DNA from 3 places in the Streptomyces sp. NPDC104307 genome. Region 2 is predicted to be linked to each of the others. Evidence: predicted binding sites of a transcription regulator. Region 2 holds the regulator's gene; each other region holds the start of a gene.
What was found. Region 2 encodes HrcA, which represses chaperone genes, less so after heat shock. Its sites were predicted from a motif close to TTNGCACTCNGNNNNNCNGAGTGCNAA; they were not measured.

Region 1 (9,592 bases), on a different contig from region 2:
GCGCGCCCGCGCGGGCGAGCTGGCGCGGCCGCCGCTGCGCAGCGAGCTGCTGCGCGCCCCGCAGGACCGGGTGCTGGTCATCACCTGGTGGGAGGGCGCGTACGGCGACGAGCTGCCGGAGCTGCCCGAGCCGGACGCGGGGGCCGTCACCCGGCCGGTGCACCGCTGGCGCTTCGAGTCCCTCGGGTCCCTTGGCCCCCTTGGGTCCCTCGGGTCAGCAGACCGGTGATGATGGCGTCGAGTTCGTCCACGACGTCGTAGTCGGCGGCGTACGCCCGCCAGTCGTCCTTGATCTCGGTGAGCCGGGGCAGCTCCGCCGCGTCCGCCTCTGTGACCATGTCGGGGAAGTACCGCTTGGACGGCGGGTGTTCGGCCCGTCTGGCGGCGGCCCGGCGGAAGACCAGATCGCCGTAGACGTAGCTCCAGATCGTCCGGTAGGCGCGTACCGACTGGCCGGGGGAGAGGCCGCAGCGGAGCGCGCAGTCGATGATCTCCTCGACCATCCAGAGCGCGTCGCGGTCGGTCAGCTCGCCCAGCGCCAGGATGTCGAGCACCCAGGGGATCTGTTCCAGGATCCCGTGCATGTGCGCGGCGACGGCGGTCAGCCGCTCGCGCGGGTCCGCGGGCAGCTCCGGGCGCGGGAAGGCGGCCGCCGTCCCCGACAGGGTGAGCATCAGCAGCTCGTCCTTGTCCTGGACGTAGTGGTAGAGCGCCATCGGCGTGGAGCCGAGCTCCTTCGCCACCCGCCGCATGCTCAGGGCGTCCAGGCCCTCTTCCTCGATGATGCGGCGCGCCGTGGCGACCATGGCATCCGGATCGAGCCTGCGCGGACGCCCCACGGACCGCTTCGACCCCGGCGGTTTCTTCTCTGTCCCTGACACCCGGCCATTCTCTCCCCTCTCCGTCCCAAGGTCTTCGCGCACAATTTCTATACGCGTATAGTAATCACTTGACCGAGTGACCGCGAGGGAAGGGGAAGACCGTGAACGACCCGTCACGGCAGCTGCGTTGGCTCCTGCTGGTAGCTCTCACCGTGCAGTTCATGGTGGCGCTGGACATGTCGGTGGTGAACGTCGCGCTGCCGGACATGCGCGCCGACCTCGGCTTCACTCCGCAGGGGCTCCTGTGGGTCGTGAACGCGTACGCGCTCGCCTTCGGCGGGCTGCTGATGCTCGGCGGGCGCCTCGCCGACCTGCTCGGCAGCCGGCCCGTGCTGATCGGCGGCCTGGTGCTCTTCGGGGCGGCGAGCCTGACCGGCGGGCTCGCCGGGTCGCCGGGCCTGCTGCTGGCCGCGCGGGCGGTGCAGGGGGTCGGCGCCGCCGCGCTCGCCCCGGTGGCCTTCGCGCTGATCGCCATCGCCTTCCCGGCCGGACCGGCGCGCTCCCGCGCCCTCGGGCTCTGGGGAATGGCGGGGGCGGCGGGCGGCGCGGTCGGGGTGCTGGCCGGCGGGGTGCTCACGGACGCGGCGGGCTGGCGTGCGGTGATGCTCGTCAACGTGCCCATCGTGGCCTTCGCCCTGTTCGCCTCCCTGCGCACCGGACCGGCCGCGGGACCTGCGGGGCCCGGTGCGCGGCTCGACGTGACCGGCGCCCTGCTCGCCACCTGCGGTACGACCCTCCTCGTCCTCGGGCTCGTGGGGACCTCGACCCATCCGTGGGGCTCCGCCAGGACCCTCTGCACGCTCGGCGGCGCGGCCCTGCTGCTCGTCGCCTTCGTCGTCGTCGAACAGCGCACCGCGCATCCGCTGCTCCGGCCCGGCCTGCTGAAGGGGCGGCCGGTCCTGACGGCGAACCTGTTCTGCCTGCTGCTCAGCTCCGGTCAGTTCGCCGCGTTCTACTTCGTCTCGCTCTGCCTCCAGCAGGTGCTCGGCTACGGGCCGACCGCGGCCGGAATCGCCTTCTTGCCGTTCTGCGCCGGCGTCGTCGCGGGCTCGGTCATCGCCACCCGTACGGTCGCGGCGCTCGGCCCCCGGCGGCTGCTGGCCCTGGGCGGCTCGCTGGCCGCTCTCGGCATCGCCGGGTTTGCGGTCACCGCCCGGACGGACGGCACCTTCCTCACCTTCGTCCTCGGCCCGTCCGTGGTCACCGCCGTCGGCATCGGCATGTGCTTCGTACCGCTCGGCACCGCCGCGACGACCGATGTTGAGGCCGCGGAGACCGGCATGGCCTCCGGGCTGCTGAACAGCGCCCGGCAGGTGGGCGGCTCGCTGGGGCTCGCGGTCCTGGTGACGGTCGCCGCTCAGGTCAGCGGGGACTCCGGCCGGCGGGCCGACCTGGTCTCCGGATACGCGACGGCCTTCTGGGCCGCCGCCGGGCTGCTCGCGGCGGGGGCGCTGGCGGCGCTGGTCCTGCTCCCGCGCGACCGGGGCACGGGGACGGCGGCCACGTCCGGAACCGGGCAGGCGACCACGTCCGGAGCCGGGCAGGCGGCCACGTCCGGAACCGGGACGGCGACCGCTCCCGTAACCGGCCCGGCGGGCGTACCGGTGGCAGGTCCGGAAGACCTCCGGAAGCATGGCGCGGGAGATGCCGATCCGGCTGTGCCCGGCCGATGAGTTCCGGGCCCGAAACCGGTCTAACCTGCACGACCGCCCGCACCACCGTGTGAGGAGAAGACCATGCAGAAAGTCACCACGTTCCTGTGGTTCGACCACAACCAGGCCGAGGAGGCCGCGGACCACTACATCTCGGTCGTCGGCGGTGACTCCCGCGTCCTGGACGTGACCCGCTGGACCGCGTCGTCACCCGGCGAGGCGGGCGCCGTGATGACCGTGCGTTTCCAGCTGGAAGGCGCGGAGTACATCGCGTTCAACGGCGGCCCCGAGTTCCCCTTCAACGAGGCAGTGTCCCTCTCCGTCGAATGCGACTCCCAGGAGGAGGCGGACCGGCTGTGGGGCGAGCTCACCGCGGACGGCGGACAGGAGAGCCAGTGCGGCTGGCTCAAGGACAGGTTCGGCGTCTCCTGGCAGATCGTCCCGCCCGGCCTCGGTGACGCCCTGACCGACCCGGACCCGGAGAAGGCGGCCCGCGCCATGAAGGCGATGCTCGGCATGAAGCGGCTCGACATCGAGGCCCTGCGCAACGCCTGAAACCCGGTCCCGAGGGCGGTCCGGGCCGTGCGCACTCGGTAGGGTCCCGTCCATGTCCCGCCGTTCAGCGCTGCCCCCGCCCCCGCCGCCCGTGGAGATACGCACCTGGCCAGACCGGGGCGCCCTGCTCGCCGACCGGGCCCTGATCCTGGGCGAGTTGGTGAAGATGCACCTGGGGCCGGGGCGGCTCGGGCTGCTGTGGCTCTGGGGGGCGCTCGGCGCGCTCGGCTGGTCACTGGTCGGCACGGCCTTCATCACCTTCGAGGAGGCCTACGACTTCTTCGGCGCCATCTACGGCGTGGTCCTCCTCGCCCTGGGCGTGGGCGCCCTGGTGCCGGCCGTCATCCTGGTCGTCTTCGGTCTGCGCCGGGACATCCGGATCCGCCGACTGCTCGTGGCGTGGGGCGAGTTGGACCGCGATCCGGTGGGTGACCGCGCGCTCCGGATGCCGGGTACGAGCCTGGTCTGGCTGCTGCTCTCCTTCCTGCTGTGCGCGGGCGGGCTGTTCACCTGCGTCGCCGTTCCGGCCGGTGCCACCCGTGGGGACGAGACCTACGGGCTGGTCGCCCTCGGCATGGGGCTCGGCCTGATCGGCTGGCTCGTCGGGCTGACCGGCGTCACCAAGGCGCTCCTGCACCGGCGTTGGGTCGTCCGGGTGCTGATCGGCGCGCCCGCCCCCGGCGCGCTGATCTCCACCGGGGGCGGCGCTCACCGCTGACTCCGGTCCTATCCTTGGCGCGTACACGAAGGACTCTGGGGGAGGGCGTGTCATGGAGTGGTACTGGTGGTTGCTGATCATCTTCTGGACGGGCGGATTCGGCTGGCTGGTCGACAACGGCCGTACGGCGCTGCGCAACCGGCACGAGCGCAGGCTGGAACTGCTGGAGGCCGGCAAGCGGGAACGGCTGGCCGTCGAGGCGGCGAACAAGCCGCCGGAGCCGGTCTGCGGCTGCACGCACCACCTAGCCAAGCACGACAAGCAGGGCAAGTGCCATGAGCTGGTCGAGGTGCCGACCGCCTGGGACGAGCAGAAGAAGCCGGTCCGCTTCGAGTCGGGCGGGTGCAACTGCCAGCAGTACGTGGGCCCGCAGCCGCTCTCGCAGGTGTACGCGGACGAGCTGACCGACCTCGGGTAGGGCGTCTCCGGCGTGCCGCCTTCGCTACCGGTGGTCGGCCTCCGGCTTCGCTACCGGTGGCCGGCCTCCGGGCCGGTCACGGGGTGGCCGATCAGCATCGTCGGCGCGTCCGCCACCCGGGTCAGGAAGACCGTGGCCCGGTTCGGGCCCTGGAGCTTCATCTTCCGGCGTAGTTCCTCGGGTTCGACCGGCGAGCCGCGCTTCTTGACCGTCAGGACGCCGACCTTCCGCTCCCGCAGCAGCGCCTTCAGCCGCTTCATGTTGAACGGCAGCTGATCGGTGATCTCGTACCCGGCGGTGTACGGGGAGTCGTACAGCTCGTCGCTCGTGACGTACGCGATCATCTCGTCGATCAGCCGGCCGCCGCACCGGTCCACGATGTCCGCGACCAGGTGGGCCCGGATCACCGCGCCGTCCGGCTCGTACAGATACCGGCCTACCGGACCGACCGGCGGGGCGGGCAGCGCGGCCGGGGCCGCCAGGGTGGCTCCAGAGGGGAGCAGGGTGGCGCGGTACGAACCGGCCTCGAAGCCCTCGCCGTACCAGAGCACCGCCTCCTTCACGTCGCCGCCGTCCGAGATCCACTCGGCCTCCGCCTGCGGGCCGATCGCCTCGTGCGGGACGCCTGGGGCGATCTTCAACGCCGCTCTCGGGGCCTTCAGCGCGGCGGCGGTCGCCCAGGACAGCGGCGGGGAGTAGGCCTCCGGGTCGAAGATCCGGCCCCGGCCGCCCCGGCGGGCCGGGTCGACGAACACCGCGTCGTAGGGCGAGGTGTCGATCTCCGTGACATCGGCGCACCGCACCTCGATCAGCGCGTCCAGGCCGAGCGCGGCGGCGTTGGCCCTGGCCACCTCGGCGGTCAGCGGGTCGCGGTCCACGGCGAGGACGGAGATCCCGGCGCGGGCCAGTGCGAGGGCGTCGCCGCCGATCCCGCAGCAGAGGTCGGCGACGCTGCGTACCCCGGCGTCCGCGAACCGTCCGGCGCGGTGGGCCGCCACCGAGGTCCGGGTGGCCTGCTCCACCCCGTTCGGCGTGAAGAACATCCGGTGCGCGTCCTGCGCGCCGAACTTCGCCACCGCCCGCTGCCGCAGCCGCGCCTGCCCCAGCGCCGCGGAGACCAGACCGGCCGGGTGGGTGCGGCGCAGCCGGGTGGCGGTGGCGAGTTCGGTGGCGGGGTCGTACGAGCGCAGCCCGGCCAGCAGCTCGGCGCCCTCCGGGGTGCGCAGGGCCAGGAAGCCGGCGAGGGGGTCGGGGGCGTCGGACGGATCGGGGCCGTCGGTCGGATCGGAGCCGTCGGTCGGGGCGAGAGCGTTCACCTGCCCCATTGTGAGCCAGCCGGGGGACCGTGCGGGCCCGGCGGCGGTGTCGGCCCGGGAGCCCGCTGACGTACTGGCAGTATGCGGCGCCATGCAGCTTGTACGACAAAAGGAAGAATCCATCATGAAGAGGCGCAGACCCGGACAGGCGGAACAGGGGCAGGGCGGCACGGGACGCGCCCGGGGATACCTCCGGCGCCGCCCCGGATACGCAGTCCTGGCCGCGCTCCTGGTCGCCGCGGTCGGCTCCGGCTGCGCGGCCGGGACCGACAGCCGTACCGACGCGGGAGCCGGACAGGGGGCCAAGGCCCTCGCCGGGCAGCCGGGCGCCCAGGCCGGGAACGCGGGAGCGGCGGGCACCCGCGCCGCGCAGGCCGAGAAGGCGCGCCTCGCCCAGGCCGCCCGTGCGGTCGCCGCCAAGAAGTGGGGGCTGGCGAGCACCCCGCTGACCGCGCCCGTCCCGCCCGCCGTGAAGCCGCACATCACCACCCGCAAGGGCTTCGAGGTCGAGGGCGGAGACGACTCGCTGCCGCCGGTCTTCACCACGGTCCCGACCGACAAGAAGATCGTCTTCCTGACGATGGACGACGGGGACGACAAGGACCCCGAGCTGCTGCGGATGATGTCGGACCTGAACATCCCGTACAGCGCCTTCCTCAGCGACTACCTGGTGCGCGACGACTACGGGTACTTCAAGGACGCGCAGGCCCGGGGCGTCACCATCAACAACCACACGCTCAACCACCGCTACCTGCCCGGTCTCTCCTACGACGAGCAGAAGCAGGAGATCTGCGACCAGCAGGACATCCTCCAGAAGCAGTACGGCGAGCGCCCCCGGCTCTTCCGGCCGCCGTACGGCAACTACAACGGCGACACCCTGCGGATCGCCAAGTCCTGCGGCATCACCGCCGTGCCCCTGTGGTCGGAGGAGGCGTTCCCCGACCACATGGAGTGGCGGGAGGAGGACCAGGACCTGCACCCCGGAGACATCATCCTCACCCACTTCCGCGGCAAGAAGGACTGGAAGGGCTCCATGCCCGACATGATCCGGGCCGTCATGAAGGTCATCACGGACAAGGGATACGCCGTGGCCCGGCTGGAGGACTACGTATGAGACGCGCGCACCGGCTGCTGGCCGGACTGCTGGCCGCCGGTGCGCTCCTGACCGCCACCGGCTGCGCGCAGTCGGTGGACCCGATCGAACGGCTCGGCCGCAAGGCCGCGCAGCGGGTGAACCCGCCACCGAGCCGGGCGGCGGCGCGGCCGGCGGGCCCGCGCGCCACGGCGGTGCGGGGTGACCACGGGACGCCGGGGGCGCTGGTCGTCGTCTCCTGCGGGCGATCGGCGCCGGGGCAAGCGCGGAACGGTACGGGCCGACGGGACGTTGTTCAGCGGGGAGGCCCGGTTCCGGCCGGTCCGGGGCGTGATGCCGTCCGGTACGGACGCCACGAGGGGCGTGAATTGGCACTCCGCTTGACCGAGTGCTAATCGCGGTCATAGTCTCAGTGCTGGCACTCCCCACTGGAGAGTGCCAGCAGTACTGTGCGACCGGCAGGTCCGGCACCCGCGACGACGGGCCCACCTGGTCGCCACCCAAAGACTGTTAACCCCGTGAGATCTCCGAAGGGGGAGACCGGATCGTGTCGACCGCCAGCACCAAGGTTGCGATCAAGCCGCTTGAGGACCGCATTGTGGTCCAGCCGCTCGACGCCGAGCAGACCACGGCCTCCGGCCTGGTCATTCCCGACACCGCCAAGGAGAAGCCCCAGGAGGGCGTCGTCCTGGCCGTGGGCCCGGGCCGCTTCGAGAACGGCGAGCGCCTTCCGCTCGACGTCAAGACCGGTGACATCGTGCTGTACAGCAAGTACGGCGGCACCGAGGTGAAGTACAACGGCGAGGAGTACCTCGTTCTCTCGGCCCGCGACGTGCTCGCGATCATCGAGAAGTAATTCACCCAACGTTTGCTTCTGTTCTGCGCCCCTGGCCCCCTGCGACATAACTAGCCGGGCGGCGAGGGGCGCAGTTCTTGTTTTTGAGAGGACAGTTCAGCTCCATGGCGAAGATCCTGAAGTTCGACGAGGACGCCCGTCGCGCCCTTGAGCGCGGCGTCAACAAGCTTGCCGACACGGTGAAGGTGACGATCGGTCCCAAGGGCCGCAACGTCGTCATCGACAAGAAGTTCGGTGCGCCCACCATCACCAACGACGGTGTCACCATCGCGCGCGAGGTCGAGCTCGACGACCCGTACGAGAACCTCGGTGCCCAGCTGGTGAAGGAGGTGGCGACCAAGACCAACGACGTAGCGGGTGACGGTACGACCACCGCCACCGTGCTCGCCCAGGCGCTCGTCCGCGAGGGCCTGCGCAACGTCGCCGCGGGCGCGTCCCCGGCCGCCCTGAAGAAGGGCATCGACGCCGCGGTCAAGGCCGTGTCCGAGGAGCTCCTCGCGACGGCCCGCCCGATCGACGACAAGTCCGACATCGCCGCCGTGGCCGCGCTCTCCGCGCAGGACAGCCAGGTCGGCGACCTCATCGCGGACGCGATGGACAAGGTCGGCAAGGACGGTGTCATCACCGTCGAGGAGTCCAACACCTTCGGTCTGGACCTTGAGTTCACCGAGGGCATGGCCTTCGACAAGGGCTACCTGTCCCCGTACATGGTGACCGACCAGGAGCGTATGGAGGCCGTCCTCGACGACCCGTACATCCTGATCCACCAGGGCAAGATCGGCTCGATCCAGGAGCTGCTGCCGCTCCTGGAGAAGGTCATCCAGGCCGGTGCCTCCAAGCCGCTGCTGATCATCGCCGAGGACGTCGAGGGCGAGGCCCTGTCGACCCTGGTCGTCAACAAGATCCGTGGCACCTTCAACGCCGTCGCGGTGAAGGCCCCCGGCTTCGGTGACCGCCGCAAGGCCATGCTCGGTGACATCGCCACCCTCACGGGCGCGACCGTCATCGCGGAAGAGGTCGGCCTCAAGCTCGACCAGGCCGGTCTGGACGTGCTGGGCACCGCCCGCCGCGTGACCGTCTCCAAGGACGACACCACCATCGTCGACGGTGGCGGCAAGTCCGACGAGGTCACCGGCCGCGTCAACCAGATCAAGGCCGAGATCGAGTCCACGGACTCCGACTGGGACCGCGAGAAGCTCCAGGAGCGCCTGGCGAAGCTGGCCGGCGGGGTCTGCGTGATCCGCGTCGGTGCGGCCACCGAGGTGGAGCTCAAGGAGAAGAAGCACCGTCTGGAGGACGCCATCTCCGCGACCCGCGCCGCGGTCGAGGAGGGCATCGTCTCCGGTGGTGGCTCCGCTCTGGTCCACGCCGTCAAGGTCCTCGATGGCAACCTCGACAAGACCGGCGACGAGGCCACCGGTGTCGCGGTCGTGCGCCGCGCCGCCGTCGAGCCGCTCCGCTGGATCGCGGAGAACGCGGGCCTTGAGGGCTACGTCATCACCTCGAAGGTCTCCGAGCTCGACAAGGGCCAGGGCTTCAACGCCGCGACCGGCGAGTACGGCGACCTGGTCAAGGCCGGCGTCATCGACCCGGTCAAGGTCACCCGCTCCGCCCTGGAGAACGCCGCGTCCATCGCGTCGCTGCTGCTCACGACCGAGACCCTGGTCGTCGAGAAGCCGGCCGAGGAAGAGGCCGAGGCCGGTCACGGCCACGGTCACTCCCACTAGCGCGTAGCTCTCCGCGCAAGCGGTAAGGCCCGGCCCCTGCGAAGGGGGCCGGGCCTTTTGCGTGTCCGGGTATCCGGGCAACTCCAGCCTTGTTCCGCGTGCGCAGCCTTGCCGGTGGCTTCTTCGGCTCATCCGGGCAACTCCAGCCTCGCCGGCGGCCTCTTTTGCTCGGGTGCGCAAATCCAGCCTTGCCGGCGGCCTCTTTTGCTCGGGTGCGCAAATCCAGCCTTGCCGGTGGCTTCTTGCGGCTCGGGTGGGCAAATCCAGCCTCGCCGGCGTTTGAGGCGCGGGGTTCGGGGCGGAGCCGGGGGGGGGGGGGGGGGGGGGGGGGGGGGGGGGGGGGGGGGGGGGGGGGGGGGGGGGGGGGGGGGGGGGG
Region 2 (9,592 bases):
GGTCTCCGTCATCGTCTCGACGGCGAGCTCGCCCCGGTCGCCCTTGGGCAGGGCCTGGACGACGGTGATACGGAGGCCGGGCCGGGGTTCCTCGTGGACCGGCTCCAGGCCGCCGAGCACCAGCCGGTCCTTACCCTCGGCGGCGGAGACCACGCCTTGCGTCCAGCGGCCCCGGCCGTCCGTCAGGACGACCTCCTCCCCGGCGTGCAGGCGCCGGACCGAGACGGCGTGCCGTCCCTCCGGGCCGTCCAGGACGAACCCGGGCCCGGTGGGCAGCTCCTCGACGACGAAGACGGGTGCCGTCACTGCGTGCTCCTTGTGCTCACTGCCGCCCGTGCGGCGTCCAGTTCCCCGACGAGCAGGGCGACGAGCCGGCCGGCCGTCAGCTCGCGTGCCATCCGGTGCCCCTGGCCGGCCCACAGCGCCATGCCCTGCGCGTCCCCGGCCTTGGCCGCCGCCTTGCGCAGCGGTGCGGTCAGCTGGTGGATCTGCGGGTAGGCGGCCGGGGCGTACGGCCCGTGCTCGCGGACGAAGCGGTTGACCAGACCGCGGGCCGGGCGCCCGGAGAAGGCCCGGGTCAGGGTGGTGCGGACGAACAGCGGGTTGGTCAGGGCCTGCTTGTGCAGCAGGTGGGCGCCGGACTCCGGGCAGATCAGGAAGGCGGTGCCGAGCTGCGCGGCATCGGCCCCGGCCGCGAGCACCGCCGCGATCTGGGAGCCGCGCATCAGCCCGCCGGCCGCGATGACCGGGATCTGCACGGTCTCGCGGACCTGGGCCACCAGGCTGAGCAGCCCGGTGCCGATCCCGTCGGCCTGCGGGTCGTCGCGGTGGGTGGACTGGTGGCCGCCCGCCTCGACGCCCTGGGCGCAGACCGCGTCGACGCCTGCCCACTGCGCGGCCTGGGCCTCCTCGGGCGTGGTGACCGTCACGACGGTGTACGTGCCCACGGCGGCGAACGCGTCGAGGGTGTCGCGGGTCGGGCAGCCGAAGGTGAAGGAGACGACCGGGACCGGGTCGTCGAGCAGGATGGCGAGCTTGGCCTCGTAGCCGTCGTCCCCGTCGGACTCGGTCTCGCCGAGCGGGGTCTCGTACCAGGTGGCCTCGCCCGCGAGCTGGTGCCGGTAGACGTCGACGGCGCTCGGGTCGGCGAGGTTGGGCTGCGGCATGAAGAGGTTGACGCCGAAGGGCTGGCCGGTCAGTCCGCGGACCTGCTTGACGTCGTTGTACATGCCGTCCGCCGTCTTGTACCCGGCGGCCAGGAAGCCGAGCCCGCCGGCCTCGGCCACGGCTCCGACGAGCTGCGGGCAGGAGACTCCGCCCGCCATCGGGGCCTGCACGATCGGATACCGGCAGAGATCGGTCAACGCGGATGGCATGACGGCATCGTGTCATGCCCGTCCTGTCCCGTGATGCGCACCCCGTGGCCGCGATATGTCCGCAATGCCGTACGGGCCCGGAAATCCGGGCCCGTACGGTGGTGACGCGTGGGATCAGCGCCCGTTGAACGCGTCCTTGAGACGGGAGAACAGGCCCTGCTGGCCGGGCTGGAACTGGCCGGTGGGCCGCTCCTCGCCACGCAGTTTCGCCAGCTCCCGCAGGAGGCGTTCCTGCTCGGGGTCCATCTTCGTCGGGGTCATCACCTCGACGTGCACGATCAGGTCGCCGCGACCGCCGCCCCGCAGGTGTGTGATGCCGCGCCCGTGCAGCGGGACCGACTGGCCGGACTGGGTGCCCGGCCTGATGTCGACCTCCTCCAGGCCGTCGAGCGTCTCCAGCGGCACCTTGGTGCCGATGGCGCCCGCCGTCATCGGGATGGTGACCGTGCAGTGCAGATCGTCGCCGCGCCGCTGGAACACCGCGTGCGGCAGCTCGTGGATCTCGACGTAGAGGTCACCGGCCGGGCCGCCGCCGGGGCCGACCTCGCCCTCGCCCGCGAGCTGGATACGGGTGCCGTTGTCGACCCCTGCGGGGATCTTCACGGTGAGGGTGCGCCGCGAGCGGATGCGGCCGTCTCCGGCGCACTCCGGGCAGGGGGTCGGCACGACCGTGCCGAAGCCCTGGCACTGCGGGCAGGGCCGTGAGGTCATGACCTGGCCGAGGAACGACCGGGTGACCTGGGAGACCTCGCCGCGGCCCCGGCACATGTCACAGGTCTGGGCCGAGGTGCCGGGCGCGGCACCCTCTCCGCTACAGGTCGTACAGACGACGGCCGTGTCGACCTGGATGTCCTTGGTCGTGCCGAAGGCCGCCTCCGAGAGGTCGATCTCCAGCCGGATCATGGCGTCCTGGCCGCGCCGGGTGCGCGAACGGGGTCCGCGCTGCGACGCCGTGCCGAAGAACGCGTCCATGATGTCGGAGAAGTTGCCGAAGCCGCCCTGTCCGAATCCGCCCGCGCCACCTCCGCCCTGGGCGGACAGCGGGTCGCCGCCGAGGTCGTACACCTGCTTCTTCTGCGCGTCCGAGAGGACCTCGTAAGCGGCGTTGATCTCCTTGAACCGCTCCTGGGTCTTCGGATCGGGGTTCACATCCGGATGCAGCTCGCGTGCGAGCCGCCGGAATGCCTTCTTGATCTCGTCCTGCGAAGCGTCGCGGCGCACGCCGAGTACGGCGTAGTAGTCCGTGGCCACTTACGACTCCGCCAGGATCTGTCCGACGTAACGTGCCACTGCGCGTACCGCTCCCATCGTTCCGGGGTAGTCCATGCGGGTCGGTCCGACCACGCCGAGTTTGGCGACTGCCTCGTCGCCCGAACCGTAGCCGACCGCGACGACGGACGTGGAGTTGAGTCCCTCGTGGGCGTTCTCGTGCCCGATTCGTACGGTCATGCCCGAGTCCTTGGCCTCGCCGAGCAGCTTCAGCAGCACGACCTGCTCCTCCAATGCCTCCAGCACCGGCCGGATCATCACGGGGAAGTCGTGCCCGAAGCGGGTGAGGTTGGAGGTGCCGCCGATCATCAGCCGCTCCTCCGTCTCCTCGACGAGGGTTTCGAGCAGGATCGAGAGCACGGTGGACACGGTCGCCCGGTCCTCGCTCTCGAAGGATTCCGGCAGGTCCTGCACCAGCTGCGGGACGTCCGCGAAGCGGCGTCCCACCACCCGGCTGTTGAGCCGGGCCCGCAGATCGGCGAGAGAGGTCTCACCGAACGGCGTCTGGCAGTCGACCAGCCGCTGTTCGACCCGGCCGGTGTCCGTGATCAGCACGAGCATCAGCCGGGCGGGGGCCAGGAGCAGCAGTTCCACGTGCCGCACCGTCGAGCGGGTCAGCGAGGGGTACTGCACGACGGCGACCTGCCGGGTCAGCTGCGCGAGCAGCCGTACGGTACGTCCCACGACATCGTCGAGGTCGACCGCGCCGTCGAGGAAATTCTGAATGGCCCTGCGCTCCGGCGACGACAGGGGCTTGACGCCCGCGAGCCGGTCGACGAAGAGCCGGTAGCCCTTGTCCGTCGGGATGCGCCCCGCACTGGTGTGGGGCTGGGCGATGAAGCCCTCGTCCTCCAGCACCGCCATGTCGTTGCGGACGGTGGCCGGGGAGACCCCCAGCGCGTGCCGCTCCGTGAGCGCCTTGGAGCCGACGGGCTCCTCGGTGCCGACATAGTCCTGGACGATGGCGCGCAGCACTTCGAGTCTGCGTTCGCTGAGCATCGCGCACACCTCCAGCTGTCTACCTCGGTCGATCTCGGGTCGTTCCCGGGACACCTCCTGGCACTCTGTCCATTCGAGTGCCAGCAATCTCCCCGGTCAGTGTACGGCGACGGGGTGGGCCCCTAGCAAGGGCGACCGGCCACGCTACCGCGAGACCGCGCAGGTCGTTGCCGATAGCGTCGCCGTATGGACGTCGCTTGGGAAGAGTTCGGCTGGGAGCGGTTGGGTGACGGAATGGGCCGGCGGCGGCTGCCGGGCTGGGACGCGACGGCCGCGCTGGTGGCCGGAGCGGACGGGGTACTGCTCTGCGACACCGGCTCGACGCTCCGGGAGGGCGCCGAACTGCGTGACCAGATCAGCCGGCTGACCGGCCGGAGCGTGACACATGTCGCACTGAGTCATCCGCATTTCGACCATGTACTGGGCACGGCCGCCTTCGCCGGGGCACGGGTGTACGGGGCGGCCGGACTGCCGGAGCTGCTGCGGACGGAGGCGGAGGAACTGCGCCGGTCCGCCGTCGCGCACGGAGTTCCCGAGCGGGAGGCGGCACGGGCCGTGGATGCCCTGGCGGTCCCGCGGCACCAGGTGCGCGGGGAGCGGACGCTCGACCTCGGCGGCGGCCGCCGGGTGCTGCTGGCCGAGGTGGGCCCCGCGCACAGCGGGCACGATCTGGCGGTGCTGGTGCCCGGCTCGCCCCCGGTCGTCCTCTGCGGCGACCTGGTCGAGGAGTCCGGCGAGCCGCAGGCCGGTCCGGACGCGATGGTCTCCCGCTGGCCGGCCGCGCTGGACCGGCTGCTGGCGCTGGGGGGTGAGGACGCGCTGTACGTGCCGGGTCACGGAGCGGTGGTGGACGCCGCGTTCGTCCGGTCACAGCGCGACGCGTTGGCGCACCGCTTCGGCGTGTCGTGAGGCCGTCGCGTCCTATCGTCGTGCGATGCGCAGCTATCAGCCGGACCTGACCCCGCCGTGGAAGAAGTCCGCCCCCGCCCCCGAGGTGCCCGCAGAGCCGGATCTGGTCGTGGAGGAGGCCGTCACCGGATTCTGCGGTGCGGTGATCCGCTGCGAGAAGACGGCCGAGGGGCCGGTGGTGACCCTGGAGGACCGGTTCGGCAAGCACCGGGTCTTCCCCATGGCGCCGCGCGGCTTCCTGCTGGAGGGCCGGGTGGTGACACTCGTACGTCCGTCGGCCGGCGGCCCCGTCCGCCCCGCCCGCACGGCTTCCGGCTCGGTGGCGGTCCCCGGGGCGCGGGCACGGGTGGCGCGGGCCGGGCGGATCTACGTGGAGGGGCGGCACGACGCGGAGCTGGTCGAGCGGGTCTGGGGCGACGACCTCCGCATCGAGGGCGTGGTCGTCGAGTACCTGGAGGGCATCGACGACCTCCCGGCGATCGTGCGCGAGTTCTCCCCGGGGCCGGACGCGCGCCTGGGCGTGCTGGTCGACCATCTGGTGCCGGGTTCCAAGGAGTCCCGCATCGCGGCGCAGGTCACCGACGGGAACGTCCTGGTGGTCGGCCATCCGTACATCGACGTGTGGGAGGCGGTGAAGCCGTCGTCCGTGGGGATCGGCGGCTGGCCGGTGGTGCCGCGCGGCCAGGACTGGAAGACCGGGGTGTGCCGTTCGCTGGGGTGGCCGGAAAACACCGGTGCGGCCTGGCAGCGGATTCTGTCCTCGGTCCGCTCCTACCGGGACCTGGAGCCCGAACTCCTGGGCCGGGTCGAGGAATTGATTGATTTCGTCACGCTTCCCGCCTGATATCCGGCGGGTCTTCCCGCCAATCCCGGGCTGATCCCTACAATTCCCTGCGCCTCGCACGCATCATCGGTTATTGAGTGTTTCCTGGCTCTCTTCGCGAGGGAAGGCACGGGGGCGATGGCGCGCGAGGTATGGCGGGACAGTGCGGACAACGAGGCGGCCTCGGCCGTCTTCCACTTCGTGCAGCAGCTGATCGACCGGTACCGGGACAACCGGCCGGTGATGCCGCTGGTGGTCCTCCAGGCCGCCGACGCCGACGTCCCGTCCGCCGTGGATGCCAGGGTCGAGCAGATCGTGCGCCAGATCCACCACGCCAACCAGCTGCGCCGGGTGCCGCTGAAGCTGCTCGACGGCCGTGGCGGGACGCCGTACGAGGCGGCCCTGGACATGGTCCGCACGCTGACCGAGAAGCCGTGGGAGACCCGGAGCAGCTCGCAGTTCAAGCCCTTCGCCTTTCCCCGCTCGCGGCTGCTCGGCGCCATCGAGCAGGCCACCGCCGCCGTGGTGCGGGAGCCGGACCGGGGCGGCTCGCCCGAGGAGCGCGACGAACGCATTCTGGAGCAGCTGAGCACCCTGCGCTGGCGGGTCGGCCGGCACGGTCCGCGCAACTGGCTGGGCGCGTTCCGGGAGTCGGTGCGGCCGGAGACGTTCCTCGGGGCCGTCGTGATCGCGGTGCTCGGGGTGCTGCTCGGCGAGATCGGCTGGGTGCCCACCGCCCTGGTGGCCGTGGGCGCGGTGCTGGGGCTCGCCGTCGTGCGGCTGGTGACGACGTCGGCGCCGCCGCTGCTGTGGCTGCGGCGGGCCAGCAGGTGGTTCGCCACCACCTCCTCGCTGGCCGCTGCCAGTACCGGGTACCCGTCCGACGGCTGGTCCCGGTTCTCGCCCAGCGGATCGTGGCGGGTCATCCGGGTCCGGGCCGCTGTGGTCGCGGGGCGGGTGGCCGACGCGGCGGCGGGCGACGAGCAGTCCCGCCAGTTCCACCTGGAGCTGCGGGTCCAGGCACTGTTGGAGGACCTGCGGAACAACTACCGCCCCCACGCGCTGGACTGGCGGCGCGGGAAGCGCACCGTACCGCCCGTGGTGTTCCTGCCCACCGCCTGCCAGAGCAACGGCGGCATCCAGCTGATCAACGCCATCAACAACGTCCGCTCCCGGCGCAGCGAGGTGGACCCGCTGCTGCTCCTGGCCTCGTTGCCGGCCGCCGAGATACTGCGGCACACCCCGCCGCTGCCCGCTGATCCGCTGCCCACCCACACCGGTGCCGCGCGGGCCCGTTACGACGACTGGATCAGCCATCTCAGCATCGGGCAGTCTCCGACGGCCGCCGCCACCCTCGCCTGGGTGCTGCGGCTGCCGCTCTCGACCGAGCAGCTGACCCATGAGCACGCGCACGCGCAGCTGGTCACGGAGCGCGTGCGCCGGACGTGGGTCTGGTGGGTGATGTCGCGTACCACCCTGGCGTGCCTCCTGGTCGGCGCCCTGCTGGCCACCTTCCTGGTGAGCGGTGAGCTGGCGGACCGGTACTGCCACGGTCCGCTCACCGACGTGAACACGGACTCGGTGAAGCTCGCGGGGCCCGGCGGCGGGGCGAAGGAGTGCATAGGCGTCTCGACGACGACGCGGGTGCGGTTCGCGGCGGGCAACGATCTGTCACTGGACGGCTCCGGCAAGGGCGTCACGTTCGACCGGATCGAGCGGGCGGTGGAGGAGGAGAACGCCGCCATCGTGCCCGGGGACGACTACGTCACCGTCATCTACGCGGGCCCGTTCACCGCCACGTCCCCGGAGGGCACCCGTAAGGCCCTGGAGGAGCTGACGGGGGTGTATCTGTACCAGCACCACACCAACAAGCTGGACTTCTCCGTCAAGCTCAAGGTGCTGACCGCCAACGGCGGGCAGGACATGCTCCAGCAGATACCGGCGGTGAAGAAGATCATCGAGGTGGCCGAGGAGGACCCCAGCGTCGTCGGTGTGGTCGGGCTCGGGCGCGACACGACCGACAGTCCGCAGGCCACCGGGCTGCTTCAGGAGGCCGGTCTCCCGGTGGTGGACACGACCAACTCCGGCGGCTATCTGGCCAAGGGCTACTCGAACTACTTCGGGATCGCGGCGACCGACGAGGAGCAGGCCGACGCGATGGCCCTGGTGGCCCGGCAGGTGGCCGGGAAGTCCGCGCACCCTCGGGCCCTCGTGCTCTCCCGGCGCCTCGGCAACAACGACAAGGACCGCTACACGGTCGAGCAGCGCAAGGTGGGCGGCGCGATGCTGAAGAAGGCCGGGTTCAAGCTGTCGGCGCTGGCGGAGTACAGCCTCGGCCGCCGCAACAGCGCCGATCTCGACAAGCCGGTCCAGAAGATCTGCGAGGCGGACCCGGCACCGGACGCCCTGTACTTCGCCGGCCGGGTCGAGGACGTCAACAATCTGATGGGCAGGCTCGCCCAGGGCTGCGCGGGAAAGCCGATCACGGTCTTCACCGGCGACGACCTGACCAAGGCCCGGTTCGCGGACAGCACGGATCTCGCGGAGGACGTCACGCTCTACCACACGGCCCTCGCCCCGATGGGCCGAGGCCGGGCCGACGGTTTCTACCCGGAGGCACACCGGACCCTGGAGGGCCTGCTGCCCGAGGGCCGGACCCTGCCCCGGCTGCCCGCCGCCAGGCCGTACGAGGACGGCCTGTTCGCCAGCGGGCAGTCGGTGATCTCGTACAACGCGACGGCCGCCCTGTACGACGCCGCCAGCCACAACGACAAGGTGAACAGCGCCGCCGAGACGTGGGCGAACCTGTACGCGGTGAACCTGCGGTCGATGCCCACCGGCACCGTCACGTTCCGCGGCTTCATCCCGTACGAGGCACAGGCCGGCCACGGTCTCGACGTCGTCGAGATCACCTATCCGGACGGCCGGATCCACAGCAGGGTGATCTGCGGCCGGCCGGCCGGGGCCGACAAGCTCACCCCGGCCGGCTGCCCGGTGGGGTGAGGCGGCCCCGTCCTGGAAGGCCGCCCCGCGCCTGTGCACAGTCCACCAGGCCCGCGCTCCTGCTCAGTCCACCAGGTCCCGCACCACCGCGTCGGCCAGCAGCCGCCCCCGCAGGGTCAGCACGGCCAGGCCGTCCGCGAACGGTCCGGGCTCCAGCAGACCCTCGTCCACGGCGCGCCGGGCCGCCGCGAGCCCGGCCGGGGCGAGCAGGGACAGCGGGCAGCCGTCGGAGAGCCGCAGTTCCAGCAGGATGCGCTCGACGCGGCGGTCCTCCGCGGAGAGGATCTCGCGTCCCGCTCCGGGCGACCGCCCCTCGGCCAGCGCCTGCGCGTACGCCCCCGGGTGCTTCACGTTCCACCAGCGCACGCCGCCGACGTGGCTGTGTGCCCCGGGCCCGGCGCCCCACCAGTCGGCGCCGCGCCAGTACAGCTCGTTGTGCAGACAGCGGCCCTCCGGCGTCCGGGACCAGTTCGACACCTCGTACCAGGAGAAGCCGGCTGCGGCCATCGCCTCGTCCGCGATGAGATAGCGGTCGGCGTGCGCGTCGTCGTCCGTCATCGGGATCTCGCCCCGCTTGATCCGGCGGGCCAGCTGGGTGCCCTCCTCGACGATCAGGGCGTACGCGGAGACGTGGTCGGGCCCCGCGCCGATCGCCGCGTCCAGCGAGGCCCGCCAGTCGTCGTCGGACTCGCCGGGGGTGCCGTAGATCAGGTCGAGGTTGACGTGCTCGAAGCCGGCCGCCCGCGCCTCCGCGACACAGGCCTCGGGGCGGCCCGGGGTGTGCGTGCGGTCGAGGATCTTCAGCACGTGCTGCCGGGCGCTCTGCATCCCGAAGGAGATCCGGTTGAAGCCGCCCTCGCGCAGCTCGGCCAGGTACGCCGGGCCGACCGACTCCGGATTGGCCTCCGTGGTGATCTCGGCGTCCTCCGCGAGCCCGAACTCCTCCCGGATCGCGCCCAGCATCGAGACCAGATCGGCGGCGGCCAGCAGGGTCGGCGTACCGCCGCCGACGAAGACCGTACGGACCGGCCGGGGGTCGTCACCGAGGACCTTGCGTGCCTGGCGGACCTCACCGGTCAGATGGGAGGCGTAGTTGTCCCGGGAGGCCAGGGCGCCTCCGGAGCCGCGCAGCTCGGTGGCGGTGTAGGTGTTGAAGTCGCAGTAGCCGCAGCGGGTCGCGCAGTACGGCACATGCAGGTAGAAGCCGAGCGGC
Region 3 (9,592 bases), on a different contig from region 2:
CACGCGCCGAAGGCGGTCACCGAGCGGCTCCAACTGCCCGACGGATCCGAGGCGGTGTACCTGGAACGGCTGCGCAGCCTGGACGGCCGGCCGCTCTCCGTCGACTCGACCTGGCTCGCCCCCGACATCGGACGCCCCCTCCTCGGCTGCGACCTCGCCCACCGGGACGTCTTCACGCTCATCGAGGAGACCACCGGGACCCGGCTCGGCAGCGCCGAGATCACCGTGCACGCCGTCACCGCGGAACCCGACACCGCGCGCCTCCTCGCCATCCCCGCCGGAGCGGCCCTGTTCGTGATCGACCGCCTCACCCGGCTCGCCGACGGCCGCCCCGTGGACACCGAGTCCCTGCGGGTGCGGGCCGACCGGTTCGCCCTGCACACGCTGCTCCACCGGGGCGACTCCCCGCCCGGCGCCCTCGTCTGACCGAGGCGACACCCCACCCCTTGCACTGCCCGCGGAGGCACCGCCATGCCCTGGACCCCCGACACCCTCACCCTGGTTCTGCTCGCCCTGTTCGGCCTCGCGGGAGGCATCGGGATCACCGCGATCGGGCCGGGCGGGGTGCTGCCCACCATCGGCATGTTCCTGCTGACCGGGCTCACCCCGGCCGGTGTCGCGGGCACCGCCATCGTCACCCACGTGGCGACCGGCGTCCTCGGCACCGCCGCGTACACCAGGTCCGGGCAGCTGAGGGACCCGGTCACGCGGCGCACCGCCTGGGTCCTCGCCGCGAGCGCGCTCGTCGGAACCCCGGTCGGCGTACTGCTCAACACCCACGTCTCGGGGCGGCTGTTCGGCATCCTGCTGGCGTGCGCCGTCACGGTGACCGGCCTGCTGGTGTGGCTCCGCGAGCGCCGCACGGCAACCTCGCGGGCGGCCGAGGACCCGGTGCGCGTACCGCTCGCGCTCACCGTCGCGGTGGGGGTCACGGTGGCCGTCGCGGCGGGGCTCTTCGGCCTGGGCGGACCGATGCTGAGCGTGCCGCTCCTGGTCGTCTGCGGGCTCCCGGTGCTCTCCGCGCTGGCCGCCGCGCAGGCGCAGTCCGTGGTGATCGCGAGCGTGGGCACCATCGGCTACGTGCAGCACGGCTCCATCGACTGGACCCTGGCCGCCGTGGTCGGCGTACCGGAACTGGTGGGGGTGCTCGTGGGCTGGCGCATCGCCCGCTCCGTCCCGGCCCGCCGCCTCAAGTACGCCATGGCCGCCATGCTCCTGGCCCTGGCCCCGTACCTGGCGTTCCACTCCTGACGCGGCCCCGGGCACACTCCCGCATCCCCTACCCGGGTGCCAGTCGCACGCCGCCGAATGAGCACCTGGGTATCACGCGCGGGACGGTACGCGCGGGGCATCGTGGAGGCGTTCGCACACGTACCGCGCAACCCGCGACACGAGACATGAGACCGTGCCGCGCAGCGCCGCCCGAACGGGGAGCCCCAGGTGTCCGCAGTCCCGCGTACTCGTACCGCCAACCGCCGGCAGGTCCTCACCACCGCCCTCGCGGCGTCCGCCCTGGTGGCCACCGGCGCCATCCCGTCCTACGCGGTCGGCGGGCGGCGGACCCGCACCGCGCTGCCGACCGCGCGGCTGCCCCGGCCCACCGGACCGTTCGAGGTCGGCTCCACCGTGCACCACCTCGTCGACCCCTCCCGCGCGGAGCCCTGGCTGCCGGGGACCGGCGCGCGCCGCGAGCTGATGATCAGCGTCCGCTACCCGGCCGCACCCGGCGGCTCCGGGCGGCGGGAGCCGCAGATGACGGCCGCGGCCGCCGCGCACTTCGGCGGAGCGGAGGGGGCCGCCGCCCTGAACCTGGGGATGGCGCCCGGGTCCGTCGACTGGGGCGCCACGCTCAGCCACGCCCGCCGCGACGCCCCGGTCGCCGCGCGGGCCGGCCGGTTGCCCGTCGTGCTGTACTCCGGCGGCCTCGGCGACCCGCGCACCTGGAACACCGCCCTGGTGGACGATCTGGCGAGCCACGGGTACGCCGTCGTCACGATCGACCACACCTACGAGGCGACCGAGGTGGAGTTCCCCGACGGGCGCCTCGCCACCATGCGGATCTTCGACGGGGCGCCGCCCAGCGATCCGGACGCGATCAGCGCCCTGCTGCGCAAAGTCGTGGCGGTCCGGGTGGCCGACACCCGGTTCGTGCTCGACCGGCTCCCGGAACTGAACCGGACGCGCTTCGGGGACGTACTCGATCTGCGCCGGACCGGCATGTTCGGCCACTCCGCGGGCGGCTTCACCGCGGCCCAGACGATGCACGACGACCGGCGGATCAGGGCGGGCATCAACATGGACGGGCAGCTGGACTACGTGGGCGGCGAGGTGCCCGACGGCAGCCGGCTGAGCACGGTGGCCACGGACGGTCTTGACCGGCCGCTGCTCCTGATGGGGACGGCCGGTGAGGGCTCCGGCGACTACCGGCAGCAGCCGTCCTGGGCGGCGTTCTGGAAGAACACCCGGGGCTGGCGGGCGGACGTCACCCTGACCGGCTCGCGCCACGCCTCCTACACCGACGCCGAGTTGCTGCTGCCGCAGCTGGCCCGGCAGGGCGCGGAGCCGGGCGGCGGACTGGCCGGGGCGGTCGGGACGGTGCGGCCGGAGCGGGCGGCGGCCGCGAGCCGGGCGTACGCGGCGTCGTTCTTCGGGCGGTGGCTGCGCGGGCACGACGACCGCCTGCTGCACGGCCCCTCCGAACGCTTCCCGGAGATGGTGTTCACGCCCTGAGCGGGCAGGCCCGTGTACGAAGCCGGCCCCCGGGGATCGCTCCCCGGGGGCCGGCTTCGTACTGCTGTGGTGCTGTGCTGCCGTGCTGAACTACCGATCCGTCAGGATCAGAAGTCCATGTCACCGCCCGGCATGCCGCCCGGAGCGCCCGCGGCAGCGGCCTTCTCCGGCTTGTCGGCGATGACGGCCTCGGTGGTGAGGAAGAGCGCGGCGATGGACGCGGCGTTCTGCAGGGCGGAGCGCGTGACCTTCGCCGGGTCGATGATGCCCTCGGCGATCATGTCGACGTACTCGCCGGTCGCGGCGTTGAGGCCGTGACCGATCGGCAGGTTGCGCACCTTCTCCGTGACGACGCCGCCCTCAAGACCACCGTTGACGGCGATCTGCTTGAGCGGGGCCTCCAGCGCCAGCTTGACGGCGTTGGCGCCGGTCGCCTCGTCACCCGAGAGCTCCAGCTTCTCGAAGACGGCCGAGGCCTGGAGCAGAGCCACGCCACCACCGGCGACGATGCCCTCCTCGACGGCGGCCTTGGCGTTGCGCACCGCGTCCTCGATGCGGTGCTTGCGCTCCTTGAGCTCGACCTCGGTGGCGGCACCGGCCTTGATGACGGCCACGCCGCCGGCCAGCTTCGCGAGGCGCTCCTGGAGCTTCTCGCGGTCGTAGTCCGAGTCGGAGTTCTCGATCTCGGCACGGATCTGGTTGACGCGGCCCTGGACCTGGTCGCTGTCACCGGAGCCGTCGACGATCGTCGTCTCGTCCTTGGTGATGACGACCTTGCGGGCGCGGCCGAGCAGGTCGAGACCGGCGTTCTCCAGCTTGAGGCCGACCTCCTCGGAGATGACGGTGCCACCGGTCAGGATGGCGATGTCACCGAGCATGGCCTTGCGGCGGTCACCGAAGCCCGGAGCCTTGACGGCGACGGACTTGAAGGTGCCACGGATCTTGTTGACGACCAGGGTCGACAGGGCCTCGCCCTCGACGTCCTCGGCGATGATCAGCAGCGGCTTGCCGGACTGCATGACCTTCTCCAGCAGCGGAAGGAGGTCCTTCACGTTGCTGATCTTCGAGTTCACGATCAGGATGTACGGGTCGTCGAGGGACGACTCCATGCGCTCCATGTCCGTGGCGAAGTACGCCGAGATGTAGCCCTTGTCGAAGCGCATACCCTCGGTGAGCTCAAGCTCAAGACCGAAGGTCTGGGACTCCTCGACGGTGATGACGCCTTCCTTGCCGACCTTGTCCATGGCCTCGGCGATGAGCTCGCCGATCTGGGTGTCAGCGGCGGAGATGGAGGCGGTCGAAGCGATCTGCTCCTTGGTCTCCACGTCCTTGGCCTGCTCCAGGAGGGCGGCGGAGACGGCCTCGACGGCCTTCTCGATGCCCCGCTTGAGAGCCATCGGGTTGGCACCCGCGGCCACGTTGCGCAGACCCTCGCGGACGAGCGCCTGGGCGAGAACGGTGGCGGTGGTCGTACCGTCGCCGGCGACGTCGTCCGTCTTCTTGGCGACCTCCTTGACCAGCTCCGCACCGATCTTCTCGTACGGGTCCTCCAGCTCGATCTCCTTGGCGATGGAAACACCATCGTTGGTGATCGTGGGGGCGCCCCACTTCTTCTCAAGGACGACGTTGCGGCCCTTGGGGCCGAGGGTGACCTTGACGGCGTCGGCGAGCTGGTTCATGCCGCGCTCAAGACCGCGCCGGGCCTCCTCGTCGAACGCGATGATCTTGGCCATATGAAGTGGTCCTCCCGGACAGGGGTGGATTCTCCGGACCGAGTGGCGCCCGCGACGGACGGCCTGCCGTCTGCCGGTTCCTTGCCCCGGCAGACCTGCGGGCCTCACCGGCCCGGTCCAAGTTTCTGTCACTCTCACCCGGAGAGTGCTAAGCCCAATGATTAGCACTCGACCCCCGAGAGTGCAAGCGCCTACCCCCTCAGGGAGTGGCTCGGGACGCACGGAGGGCCCGTACCCCAGGGGTACGGGCCCTCCGTGCGTGAGTAGTGTCGTTGGCCGACCGCGCCGAGCTCAGCCGACGGCGAGCTTGACCATGTCCGCCTGCGGCCCCTTCTGGCCCTGCGAGATTTCGAATTCAACTCGCTGACCCTCTTCGAGGGTGCGGTATCCGTCCATCTGGATCGCGCTGTAGTGGACGAAAACATCCGCACCACCGTCGACCGCGATGAAGCCGTACCCCTTCTCCGCGTTGAACCACTTGACGGTGCCCTGAGCCATGCCTAACTCCCCTATTACTGGCCCTTGCACAGGACCGCACTTCGCGGGCCCGGGTCAGAACTCACCCTCCGTCAGGAGAGGGTGCGTGCGCCGGAACGCGTCGACCGCGGCCGAATGTATCTGCCCAACTGCCCTCTGCAACAGGTCAATCGGACGAGAATTCTCAGGCACGCCGATCACCCGAATATGAGGAATTCATGAGATTCCAGGGCAAGTCGGGCCAGGCAAAGGCGACTTATGGCGCAAGAGGCTCAGGTACTTTGGCTGCATCTTGTCGTGGCCGGGCGCATTCTCATATGCGGGGGGCACGGGCAGCGAAGGGGACTTCCCACACTGTACCGCGCTCAACCATGCAGAATTGCCCCCTCCGCTTCTGTCGCGGAGAGGGCAATTCAGGTGGCTCGGCGCACTCGGTGCACTCGGTGCGGTGGGACCGCCCGGGTCCCGGGGCTCAGCAGCCGCCGGCGACGGCCGGGATGATCGAGACGCCCGCGCCGTCCGGGGTGACCGCTTCCAGGCCGCCTTCGAAGCGCACGTCGTCGTCATTGACGTACACGTTGACGAAGCGGCGGAGCTTGCCCTGGTCGTCCAGGACGCGGGCGGCGATGCCCGGGTGGTCCTTCTCCAGGGACTCGATGACCTGGGAGAGGTTCGCGCCCTCTGCCGGGACCTCGGCCTGGCCGCCCGTGTAGGTGCGGAGGATGGTGGGGATACGGACCTTGACGCTCATGGTGGGTGCCCTTCCTGGAGTCTTGGGTGGGATCAGCCGGCGGTGCCGAGACCGGCGGCGCGGAAGGCGTCCAGGCTCGGCCGGATCGTCGCCGTCGCCTGCGAGGTGTCGGCCACCGCGTCCAGCGTCTTGAGGCCGTCACCGGTGTTCAGGACGACGGTGGTGAGCGTCGGGTCGAGCAGACCGGCCTCGATGAGCTTCTTCGTCACGCCGACCGTCACACCGCCCGCGGTCTCCGCGAAGATGCCCTCGGTGCGCGCCAGGAGCTTGATCGCGTCGACGACCTGCTCGTCGTTCACGTCGTCCACCGCGCCACCCGTACGGCGGGCGATGTCCAGGACGTAGGGGCCGTCGGCCGGGTTGCCGATGGCGAGGGACTTGGCGATCGTGTTCGGCTTCTGCGGGCGGACCACGTCGTGACCGGCCTTGAAGGCGGCGGAGACCGGCGAGCAGCCCTCGGCCTGGGCGCCGAAGATCTTGTACGGCTTGTCCTCGACCAGCCCGAGCTTGATCAGCTCCTGGAGGCCCTTGTCGATCTTCGTCAGCTGCGAGCCGGACGCGATCGGGATGACGATCTGGTCCGGCAGCCGCCAGCCGAGCTGCTCGCAGATCTCGTACGCCAGCGTCTTGGAGCCCTCGCCGTAGTACGGGCGGAGGTTGACGTTGACGAAGCCCCAGCCCTCCCCGAGCGGGTCTCCGATGAGCTCCGAGCAGAACCGGTTGACGTCGTCGTAATTGCCCTCGATACCGACCAGCTCACCGCCGTACACCGCGGCCATGACGACCTTGCCCTGCTCCAGGTCGTGCGGGATGAACACGCACGAGCGCAGACCGGCGCGGGCCGCGGCGGCGCCCACCGCACCGGCGAGGTTGCCCGTCGAGGAGCAGGAGAGCGTGGTGAAACCGAAGGCGCGGGCGGCCTCGACGGCGATCGCGACGACGCGGTCCTTGAAGGAGTGCGTCGGGTTGCCGGAGTCGTCCTTGACGTACAGGCCGCCGGTGACGCCCAGCTCACGGGCGAGGTTGTCGGCCTTGACCAGCTTGGTGAAGCCGGGGTTGATGTTGGGCTTGTCCGCGACGTCGGAGGGGACCGGCAGCAGCGGCGCGTAGCGCCAGATGTTGTCCGGGCCGGCCTCGATGCGCTTCTTCAGCTCGTCCGGGGAACCGGTCGGCAGGTCGTACGCCACTTCGAGCGGACCGAAACAGGTCGCACAGGCGAAAAGGGGACCGAGCGGGAATCGTTCTCCGCACTCGCGGCAGGAAAGTGCCGCGGCGGGACCGAGGTCCACGGAAGATTCGGTGGTTGCTGCAACAGTCTGAACAGCCATGATGGCGAGGCCCTTTCTCCTCATCTTCCTTGTGACGCATTTCGCCACAAGACGGAATTGGCACCGATCCCCACCTGACCTCGCGGTCGGCAGGATGGTTGCCGGGACTTCAACGGGCCGTTCCCTCTGTCCCTCTGGATGAGCGCTATGGCACTGGACCATCGATCCAGGCGTTTATCGGCGGATGGACCCCGGCATGCCACGGCCATCTGCGTTGTTCAGACTGTAACCGAAGCACCGGACTGTTGAGATAGTCGTCCGAACCGCGAGATGGATCACATACAGGGAGTATCGACCGTGCTGGAAGAGGTCGAACGCTGGCTGACCAGGCGTTCCTGGTCGTGCGCCGACCGCCCGCTGGAGCAGCTCCTGGCCGCCCGGAGCGGCGACCCGCGCCGGGGGAGCGTGAGTGTCGTCCTGCCGGCGCTCAACGAGGCGGCGACGGTCGGGGACATCGTCCGGACGATCCGGCGCGAGCTCATGGAGAAGGTCCGGCTGGTCGACGAACTCGTGGTGATCGACTCCGGCTCCACCGACGACACCGCGGAGGTCGCCCGCCGGGCGGGCGCCCGGGTGATCCACCGGGACGCGATCCTGCCCCGGCTGCCGGCCGTCCCCGGCAAGGGCGAGGTGCTGTGGCGGTCACTGCTGGTGACCGGCGGTGACATCGTCTGCTTCATCGACGCGGACCTGAAGGACTTCTCGGCCGATTTCGTCTCCGGCATCGTCGGCCCGCTGCTGACCGACCCCTCCGTGCAGTTCGTCAAGGCGATGTACGACCGTCCGCTCGGGGACACCGCGGGCCAGGGCGGGCGGGTCACCGAACTGGTGGCACGGCCGCTGCTCAATCTGCACTGGCCGCAGCTGGCCGGATTCGTCCAGCCGCTGGGCGGCGAGTACGCCGTACGCCGCTCACTGCTCGAACAGCTGCCGTTCCCGGTCGGCTACGGGGTGGAGCTGGGGCTGCTCGTCGACGCCCTGCACACGGTCGGCCTGGACGCGCTGGCCCAGGTCGACGTCGGCGTCCGCAAACACCGCCACCAGGACGGCCGGGCGCTCGGCCGGATGGCGGCGGCCATCTACCGGACCGCGTCGCTGCGGCTCTCCCGCGGCCATCTGGTGCGCCCCGAGCTGACCCAGTTCGAGCGCGGCGAGCACGGCTTCGTGCCGCACACCTACCCGGTGGACACCGAGGAGCGGCCGCCGATGCGCGAGATCGAGGAGTACGTCTCGCGCCGCGCCGCCTGAGAGGCCTGCCGGAGGTCACCCGACAGCCTCCGAGAGGGCCCCGCGGCCCGCACGCACGTTTGGACCGTTCGGGATCGGGCTAGATTCCGCGCATGGTCTCCGAGCACGCCCCCCAGCCCGCCGCCCAGGTACTCGTCGCGTCCAACCGCGGCCCGGTCTCGTACACAGTGGGCGAGGACGGCTCGCTCGACGCGAAACGGGGCGGGGGCGGGCTCGTCTCGGGGCTGAGCGCGGTGGACGACAAGATGTGGGTCTGCGCCGCGCTCGGTGACGGCGACCGCGAGGCGGTGCGGCGCGGGGTCGGAGAGCCGGGCGTACGGATGCTGGACATCGACGCGGACGTGCACGCCGACGCGTACAACGGCATCGCGAACTCGGTGCTCTGGTTCGTCCACCACCTGCTCTACCAGACCCCCGTGGAACCCGTCTTCGACGCGGAGTTCCGCCGTCAGTGGGCGTCCTTCGAGGCCTACAACCGGGCCTTCGCCGAGGCGCTCGCCCAGGAGGCGGGCGAGGGCGCGGCGGTCCTGGTGCAGGACTACCACCTGGTGCTGGTGCCCGGCATGCTCCGCGAGCTCCGCCCCGACCTGCGCATCGGCCACTTCTCGCACACCCCGTGGGCGCCCGTCGACTACTTCCGGATGCTGCCCGACGACATCGCGGAGCAGGTGCTGCACGGCGTCCTCGGCGCCGACCGGGCGGCCTTCCTGACCCGCCGCTGGGCGGACGCCTTCATCGGCTGCTGCACGGAGATCCTGGGCGGCACGGGCCGCACCCGGATCGGCGTGCACGGGCTCGGCGCCGACGCGGACTTCCTGCTCCGGCGCGCGCACGAGCCGGACGTGGACGAGCGGATGGCGGCGCTGCGCGAACAGGTGGGCGACGGCCGGAAGACGATCGTGCGGGTGGACCGCACGGAGCTGTCCAAGAACATCGTCCGGGGCATGCTCGCCTACCGGGCGCTGCTCGACGAACGGCCCGAGTGGCACGGCCGGGTCGTCCACGTCGCGTTCGCCTACCCCTCGCGGCAGGACCTCGCGGTGTACCGGGAGTACACGGCAGAGGTGCGGCGCGTCGCGGACGAGATCAACGCGAAGCACGGCACGGCGGACTGGACCCCGGTCGTGCTCCACGTCAAGGACGACTTCGCCCGCTCGCTGGCGGCGTACCGGCTGGCGGACGTGGCGCTCGTCAACCCGATCAGGGACGGCATGAACCTGGTCGCCAAGGAGGTCCCGGTCGTCTCCGACCACGGCTGCGCGCTGGTGCTGTCGCGGGAGGCGGGCGCGTACGAGGAGCTGGGTAACGACGCGATCGTGGTGAAC

Region 1: groES (co-chaperone GroES) is a predicted target of HrcA. The motif match lies at 7,049-7,075, and genes of this name have one in related genera.
Region 3: groL (chaperonin GroEL) is a predicted target of HrcA. The motif match lies at 4,625-4,651, and genes of this name have one in related genera.

Annotation. Positions count from the first base shown of each region.
Region 1 is NZ_JBVJMU010000032.1:16,649-26,240, forward strand. It holds gene ACZ601_RS38760 (hypothetical protein) at 1-229, shown strand, start outside; gene ACZ601_RS38765 (TetR/AcrR family transcriptional regulator) at 147-881, opposite strand; gene ACZ601_RS38770 (MFS transporter) at 1,043-2,554, shown strand; gene ACZ601_RS38775 (VOC family protein) at 2,618-3,088, shown strand; gene ACZ601_RS38780 (hypothetical protein) at 3,141-3,806, shown strand; gene ACZ601_RS38785 (hypothetical protein) at 3,859-4,224, shown strand; gene ACZ601_RS38790 (THUMP-like domain-containing protein) at 4,275-5,549, opposite strand; gene ACZ601_RS38795 (polysaccharide deacetylase family protein) at 5,632-6,654, shown strand; gene ACZ601_RS38800 (hypothetical protein) at 6,651-7,028, shown strand; gene groES (co-chaperone GroES) at 7,181-7,489, shown strand; gene groL (chaperonin GroEL) at 7,594-9,216, shown strand.
Region 2 is NZ_JBVJMU010000002.1:178,109-187,700, forward strand. It holds gene ACZ601_RS07500 (16S rRNA (uracil(1498)-N(3))-methyltransferase) at 1-306, opposite strand, end outside; gene ACZ601_RS07505 (nitronate monooxygenase) at 303-1,376, opposite strand; gene dnaJ (molecular chaperone DnaJ) at 1,491-2,627, opposite strand; gene hrcA (heat-inducible transcriptional repressor HrcA) at 2,628-3,644, opposite strand; gene ACZ601_RS07520 (MBL fold metallo-hydrolase) at 3,831-4,553, shown strand; gene ACZ601_RS07525 (DUF3097 domain-containing protein) at 4,579-5,397, shown strand; gene ACZ601_RS07530 (type 1 periplasmic-binding domain-containing protein) at 5,515-8,379, shown strand; gene hemW (radical SAM family heme chaperone HemW) at 8,443-9,592, opposite strand, start outside.
Region 3 is NZ_JBVJMU010000015.1:191,466-201,057, reverse strand. It holds gene ACZ601_RS30305 (GntR family transcriptional regulator) at 1-426, shown strand, start outside; gene ACZ601_RS30300 (sulfite exporter TauE/SafE family protein) at 472-1,251, shown strand; gene ACZ601_RS30295 (alpha/beta hydrolase family protein) at 1,441-2,730, shown strand; gene groL (chaperonin GroEL) at 2,838-4,463, opposite strand; gene ACZ601_RS30285 (cold-shock protein) at 4,755-4,961, opposite strand; gene ACZ601_RS30280 (MoaD/ThiS family protein) at 5,413-5,691, opposite strand; gene thrC (threonine synthase) at 5,724-7,019, opposite strand; SAM riboswitch class I at 7,037-7,164, opposite strand; gene ACZ601_RS30270 (glucosyl-3-phosphoglycerate synthase) at 7,317-8,267, shown strand; gene ACZ601_RS30265 (alpha,alpha-trehalose-phosphate synthase (UDP-forming)) at 8,360-9,592, shown strand, end outside.